One region of the Comamonas sp. B-9 genome, then DNA from elsewhere that is predicted to be linked to it. Evidence: predicted binding sites of a transcription regulator. Region 1 holds the regulator's gene; each other region holds the start of a gene.
The links. The regulator LexA, encoded in region 1, represses DNA repair genes until DNA is damaged. The targets are predictions, from matches to a motif close to ACTGTATNNNNATACAGT.

Region 1 (2,269 bases):
CACCAGGCCGTCGATGCCCTGGGCCTGTAGCGCCTCCACCAGCCCCGGGCGCAGTCCCGCGTGGCTGGTGACGATCTCCACCCAGGGCCAGGGCTGGCTGGCCGGCACTGGCAAGGCGGCCAGCCACTGGCTGCCGCTGTAGCCGTCCGCTGTGCCTGGTGCCTGCGGGGCATAGCCCTGGCGCAGGCGCACGGTCACGCCATCTACCCAGCCCAAGGGGCCCTGCTCGCCCGAGGAAAAGGCCAGCAAGCGGTGCGGATGCACCTTTTGCAGCCAGCGCGCGCTGTGCAGCTCGCCGCCGCCCGTCACGGCCACCACCTCCCGCAGCAGAGGTTGGCCATCCGCATCCAGCGCCGCTGCGGCGGCCACGGCATCCTTGAGGTTTTGCGGGCCATCGGGCATCAAGGCATTGGCCGGGCGCATGGCGCAGGTCAGCACCACGGGCTTGGCCAGGCGTCCTAAAACGCAATGCAGGAACCAGGCAGTCTCTTCGAGCGTATCGGTTCCGTGGGTGATAACAACAGCGCGCACGGTCTCATCGCGCATGGCCGCATCGCAGCGCTTGAGCAGCGCATGCCAGACCTCGTCGTTCATGTCCTTGCTATCAATTTGCGCTATCTGCACCGCATCCAGCGGGCCTGCCGCAGCTGTCTCGATGCCGCTCACACCCGCCAGCAAGGCCGCAATGGACAGCTGGGCTGCGCGGTATTGGCCGGGTTTCTCGGCATCATCGGCCATGCCGGCAATGGTGCCGCCGGTGCCGATGATCAAAATTTTTGGCTGCAAGGCTTGCCTCCTGCAAAAAACTGGTTAAAAATACAGGTACTGGATTGATATACAGGTGTTGGGATGCACAGTGGCTTTGCTTCTGCCCGGCACCGCAGATCACACGGAGATCTTATGCGAGACCATCCCAAACTGACCGCGCGCCAACAAGAAATTCTGGACCTGATCCAGACCGCCATTTCGCGCACCGGCGCCCCGCCAACGCGCGCCGAGATTGCCAGCAAGCTGGGCTTCAAATCGGCCAATTCGGCAGAAGACCACCTCAAGGCACTGGCCCGCAAGGGCGTGATCGAGCTGGTCAGCGGCACCTCCCGGGGGATTCGCCTGCAAAGCGATACCGTGCGCTCCATCAATGCCGCTCGCGGCACGCGTTTCTCCTCACCGCTGGCAGGCGTGTCCAACGCCACCGCCGGCCTCGGCCGCGTGGTGCAAGAGCTCGCCCAGCTGGCCCTGCCGCTGATTGGCCGCGTCTCGGCCGGCTCGCCCATCCTGGCGCAAGAGCATGTCGACCAAACCTATACCGTGGAGGGCGGCCTGTTCCAGCAGCAGCCCGATTACCTGCTCAAGGTGCGCGGTATGTCGATGCGCGATGTTGGCATCATCGATGGCGATCTGCTGGCCGTCAAAGCCACGCGCGAGGCCCGCAACGGCCAGATCATTGTGGCGCGCCTGGGCGATGACGTCACCGTCAAGCGCCTGCAGCGCACCAAGGACGGCATTGAGTTGCTGGCCGAAAACCCGGATTACCTGCCCATCATCGTGCAGCCCGGCGAGCCCTTTGAGATCGAAGGCATTGCCGTGGGCCTGATCCGCAACACGATGCTGAACTAGGCCTAGCGGCCCTTCCGGCCACTTCGGCCCTCCCTTTTCTGCGCAACCCCAGGTAGCGGGCGTTGTGGGCTCTTGGCCCACAGCCCTGGGGGATGCGCTCGCCCTGCGCAATCCTGCTGTTACCCGTATACCAAGGAGTCTCCTATGCTTGTAGCAGATGCATTGCGCGCGCTTGCGCCCTTTTCCCTCGTCGCTGGCCTGCCCTGGTTCCAGTCCATCCAGCGTGCCATTGTGCGCAGCAACCGCCGCCGACCCGGCCATGGCGCCGCCAATGACGGCCAGCTCGCCGCCCAGGTGCACTGCTTTGCCACCGCGTCCTCTGCCGCTGTACAGCGTGGCGCCGCCCAGCAGCTGAGCTTGCTCGATGGCCAGGGCCTGAACATGTCCGGCGTGGACACGTCCGGCATGGAAAAGCCTCACGCAGACAGCCCTGCCGATGAGGCCCCCGCACAGCGCCCCATCGACCGCATCCGCCTGCCGCGCAAACCCGCTGCGCGCCGCCGCCTCTCGGTAGGCGTACAGTCCCACCCCCGCCCCTTCCTGTCGGTGCAGCGCTGCAGCGCCCAGGCCGCCAACGATGCCCCCATCAAGATGTACTGGGCCCAACCGGCCAGCCTGCACCGCCAAAAGGGTATGCGCTGGGCCATGTCGG
Region 2 (2,269 bases), on a different contig from region 1:
TATGAAGGTCTCGACCTGGGAGGTGCCGGCGGTGGACGACATGCCCAGCACCGACCTGGCCGCCATCGAGGTCGATCCGCGCAGCGGCAACCTGCTGCTGCTGGGGGAGGAATCGTCGGTGCTGTACGAGTACAGCCGCGCCGGCGACCTGCTCAGCGTGATGCCGCTGTGGGCCGATATGGCAGGGCTGGCCGAGCGGGTGCCGCAGCCCGAAGGCCTGGCCATGGACAACAGCGGCAATATCTACATCGTCTCCGAGCCCAACCTGTTCTACAAATTCGCGCGTAAGCGCCGCTGAACGCGGCCAGGCGCAGCCGCTCAGCTGTCGGCCCCATACACCTCCAGCCCCAGCTGGATCACGGTGGCGACCTGCTCGCCGACCTCGGCGCGGAACTCCGCCTCGGCCTGGCTGACGGCACGTTCAAAGGCCTGCAGCCACAGCAGGCCGGTCTCGGTAAAGCGCACGGTGCGGGCGCGGGCATCGCGCGGGTCGCGCTCGCGGGTCACCAGGTTCCAGGCTTCGCACTGGTCCACCAGCTGGGCCATGGCCTGCTTGCTCATGCCGGCGCGCGCTGCCAGATCCACCAGGCGGTCGCCGGCCAGCGACAGGTGGCGGGTGATGTGGATGTGGGCGGCGCTCACCTGGTCGCGCTCGGCCAGGTGCGACAGCGCCAGCGGCACGGCCTCGTCCTGGGCCATCAGCTGCAGCACGCGGGCATCAAAACGGCGCATCGCATGGCCCAGCAGCCGGCCCATATGGGTCAGGCGCCAGCTGTCGTCGGGCAGATGGGGCAGAAGAATGGGCATGGTGAGCAGGCCTGCAATGGCTGAAAAGGGCTGAAGTCGCTATTGTACATATAGTCAACTAAACTGACTAAAAAAGTACTTCTATAAAATATACCCATCCCATAAACTACTGTTCAAGCATCCAGGCTGTATATGCAAACAGCTGGATCTCCAGATCGAAGACATGACCATCAAACGCAAGGAGAAATCCATGAACGCCACCGCCACCAAACCCGAAGCCAACAGCGAAAAAGCCAAGGCGCTGGCCGCCGCCCTGGCCCAGATCGAAAAGCAGTTCGGCAAGGGCACCATCATGAAGCTCGGTGAAGGCGAAGCGGTGTCGGACATCCAGGTGGTGTCCACCGGCTCGCTGGGCCTGGATATTGCACTGGGCGTTGGCGGCCTGCCGCGCGGCCGGGTCATCGAGATCTACGGCCCGGAGTCCTCGGGCAAGACCACCTTGACCCTGCAGGTGATTGCCGAGATGCAAAAGCTGGGCGGCACCTGCGCCTTTATCGATGCCGAACACGCGCTGGACACCAGCTATGCCCAAAAGCTGGGCGTGAACCTGGGCGATATCCTGATCAGCCAGCCCGACACCGGTGAGCAGGCGCTCGAGATCGTCGACAGCCTGGTGCGCTCCGGCGCGGTGGACCTGATCGTGGTCGACTCGGTCGCCGCGCTGACCCCCAAGGCCGAAATCGAAGGCGAAATGGGCGACCAGCTGCCCGGTCTGCAGGCCCGCCTGATGAGCCAGGCACTGCGCAAGCTCACCGCCACGATCAAGAAGACCAACTGCATGGTCATCTTCATCAACCAGATCCGCATGAAGATCGGCGTGATGTTCGGCAGCCCCGAAACCACGACCGGCGGTAATGCGCTGAAGTTCTACGCCTCGGTGCGCCTCGATATCCGCCGCACCGGCACCATCAAGCGCGGCGATGAGGCCATCGGCAACGAGACCAAGGTCAAGGTGGTCAAGAACAAGGTCTCGCCCCCGTTCAAGACGGCCGAGTTCGACATTCTGTTTGGCGAAGGCATCTCGCGCGAAGGCGAAATCCTGGACATGGGCGTCACCGCCCGCATCATCGAGAAAAGCGGTGCCTGGTACGCCTACAACGGCGAGAAGATTGGCCAAGGCCGTGACAACTCGCGTGAGTTCCTGCGCGAAAACCCCGACCTCGCCATCGAGATCGAGAACAAGGTGCGCGAGAGCCTGAACATCAGCCTGCGCCCCGCCGAAGACGGCGTGGTGGACGGCCCGGTAGCGACCGGCACCGAAGGCTGATCGCGCCCTAAGAGCGAACGCTGAGAATGGCTGCTTGTGCACAGAAGCTGTGCGCAAGCAGCTATTTGTTTTATAGCAATTTGATCCGATGTCTTTCAGCAAACTCTCCCTCAAGGGCCGGGCGCTGCGCTATCTGGCGCAGCGCGAGCATTCGCGCGCAGAGCTGCTGGCCAAGCTCGGCCCCCATGTGCAAGA
Region 3 (2,269 bases), on a different contig from region 1:
GTCCTCGGGCATCAGCTTGACGCCCTTGGGCAGCAGCGAATGCAGCTCGATAAAGCTCTTGACCGCCTGGAACAGGCCATCGCGCAGCCCGCTTTCATGCGTGCCGCCCGCCGTGGTCGGGATCAGGTTGACATAGCTCTCGCGCACCGGCTGGCCTTCGTCGGTGAAGGCCACGCACCACGATGCCCCTTCGCCCTCGGCAAAATGGTCATCGCTGCGGCCGGCAAAGCCCTCGCCCTCGAACACGGGAATGATCGGGTCCACCGGCAAGGTCTGCAGCAGGTAGTCCTTGAGGCCGCCCTTGTACAGCCAGGTCTGCGTCTCGCGGCTCTTGTCCTGCGTCAGCTGCACGCTCACGCCCGGCATCAGCACGGCCTTGCTGCGCAGCAGGTGCACCAGCTCGCCCATCGGCAGGTGGCTGGATTCGAAATACTTGGCATCGGGCCAGACGCGCACCGTCGTGCCCTGCTTGCGGTCACCGCTGACCATCGCGCGCACCTGCAGGGGCTCGACCACATCGCCACCGGCAAAGGCCATCGTGGCGACCGAGCCATCGCGGTGCACCGTCACCTCCATGCGGGTGGCCAAGGCGTTGGTCACCGAGACACCCACGCCGTGCAGACCGCCCGAGAAGCTGTAGGCACCGCCCTGGCCCTTGTCGAACTTGCCGCCCGCATGCAGGCGGGTGAAGACCAGCTCCACCACGGGCGCATGTTCTTCGGGGTGCAGGCCAAAGGGAATGCCCCGGCCATCGTCCTCCACGCTCACCGAGCCATCGGTGTGCAGGTAGACGCGAATTTTCTTGCCAAAGCCGGCCAGCGCCTCGTCGGCCGCGTTGTCGATCACCTCCTGGATGATGTGCAGCGGATTGTCGGTGCGGGTATACATGCCCGGGCGCTGCTTGACCGGCTCAAGCCCCTTGAGAACCCGTATCGAGCCCTCTGCGTATTCACTGGTAGACGTGTTTTTGCTTGCCATAACTTTCCATTCTAGCGGCTGCCATTGTAAATAGCTGTATAGATAAACAGGTGGAACTTGTTGACGATTCACGACGCTTGGCCGCAAAAGCCTGCAATGGGCTTGGGCGGCCACCGGGCAATATGCGGGCGACAGCCGGTTTTTGGCGTTGGAGTAACAATTTCTAGAACGTGCTTACGATCTCCTCGCGCCGCGACAGCGGTTTGGCGGGATGGGGTGCTAGGCGCAGTGCGCAGCCAATAGCCAGCTACTGGCAAGCGCTGCAACGCCGCAGACCGCCCGCAAAGCCACTGTCCCTACGGGTTGGAGTGAAATCGGGCGATTTCTGCGCGCTGGCCCTTGCTTGCACCCCGGTGCAAGCTGCGTTCCATCCCTTCGAACTCGTCCCGATTGCGCTCCAACGCGGCTGCGTAGAGACCGTAATCACGTTCTTAAATAACGAGACATCCTTAGACTATGCAAAACAACGCACAACGATTGTCCATGGCCCGCGTGCTGCTCTGTGGCGGCGCCGTAGTGACCCTGTCCATGGGCATCCGCCACGGTTTTGGCCTCTGGCTGCAGCCGATCACCCAGGAGATGGGCTGGACGCGCGAGTCCTTCGCCTTGGCGCTGGCGGTGCAAAACCTCAGCTGGGGGCTGATCGGCATCTTCACCGGCATGCTGGCCGACCGCTTTGGCGCCAGCAAGGTGCTGGTCTGCGGCGCGCTGCTGTACGCGCTGGGCCTGGCCGGCATGGCCTGGGCGCCCAATACGCTGATGTTTGCGCTCACCGCCGGCCTTTTGATCGGCATGGCGCAAACGGGCACCACCTATGCGGTGATCTATGGCGTCATCGGGCGCCAGTTGCCCGCTGAGAAACGCTCTTGGGCCATGGGGGTGGCCGCGGCTGCGGGCTCCTTTGGCCAGTTCTTCATGGTGCCGGTCGAGGGCCAGCTGATCGCCAGCCTGGGCTGGCAGAACGCGCTGCTGGTCTGCGCGGTACTGGTGCTGACCATCGTGCCGCTGGCCATTGCGCTGCGCGAGCCCAATTTCCATGCGCTCAAGCGCAGTGCTGGCGCTGGCGCGCAGCAAACCATTGCCCAGGCCGTGGCAGAGGCCTTTCGCAACCCCAGCTTTTTGCTGCTGACCGCAGGCTATTTTGTCTGTGGCTTCCAGGTGATGTTCATCGGCGTACACATGCCCAGCTACCTGAAGGACTTTGGCCTGCCACCCCATGTGGCCAGCTATTCGCTGGCGCTGATCGGCCTCTTCAATATCTTTGGCACCTACCTGGCCGGGTCGCTCGGCC

Region 2: recA (recombinase RecA) is a predicted target of LexA. The motif match lies at 933-950, and genes of this name have one in related genera.
Region 3: H928_RS0117675 (DNA topoisomerase IV subunit B) is a predicted target of LexA. The motif match lies at 1,012-1,029, and genes of this name have one in related genera.

The regions. Positions count from the first base shown of each region.
Region 1 is NZ_APCR01000221.1:234-2,502, reverse strand. Features, by position in the region: gene H928_RS0101630 (asparaginase) at 1-786, opposite strand, end outside; gene lexA (transcriptional repressor LexA) at 901-1,617, shown strand; gene H928_RS0101620 (hypothetical protein) at 1,762-2,269, shown strand, end outside.
Region 2 is NZ_KE148563.1:33,877-36,145, reverse strand. Features, by position in the region: gene H928_RS0111500 (SdiA-regulated domain-containing protein) at 1-298, shown strand, start outside; gene H928_RS0111495 (MarR family winged helix-turn-helix transcriptional regulator) at 319-807, opposite strand; gene recA (recombinase RecA) at 998-2,074, shown strand; gene recX (recombination regulator RecX) at 2,163-2,269, shown strand, end outside.
Region 3 is NZ_KE148631.1:9,836-12,104, forward strand. Features, by position in the region: gene H928_RS0117675 (DNA topoisomerase IV subunit B) at 1-978, opposite strand, end outside; gene H928_RS0117680 (MFS transporter) at 1,435-2,269, shown strand, end outside.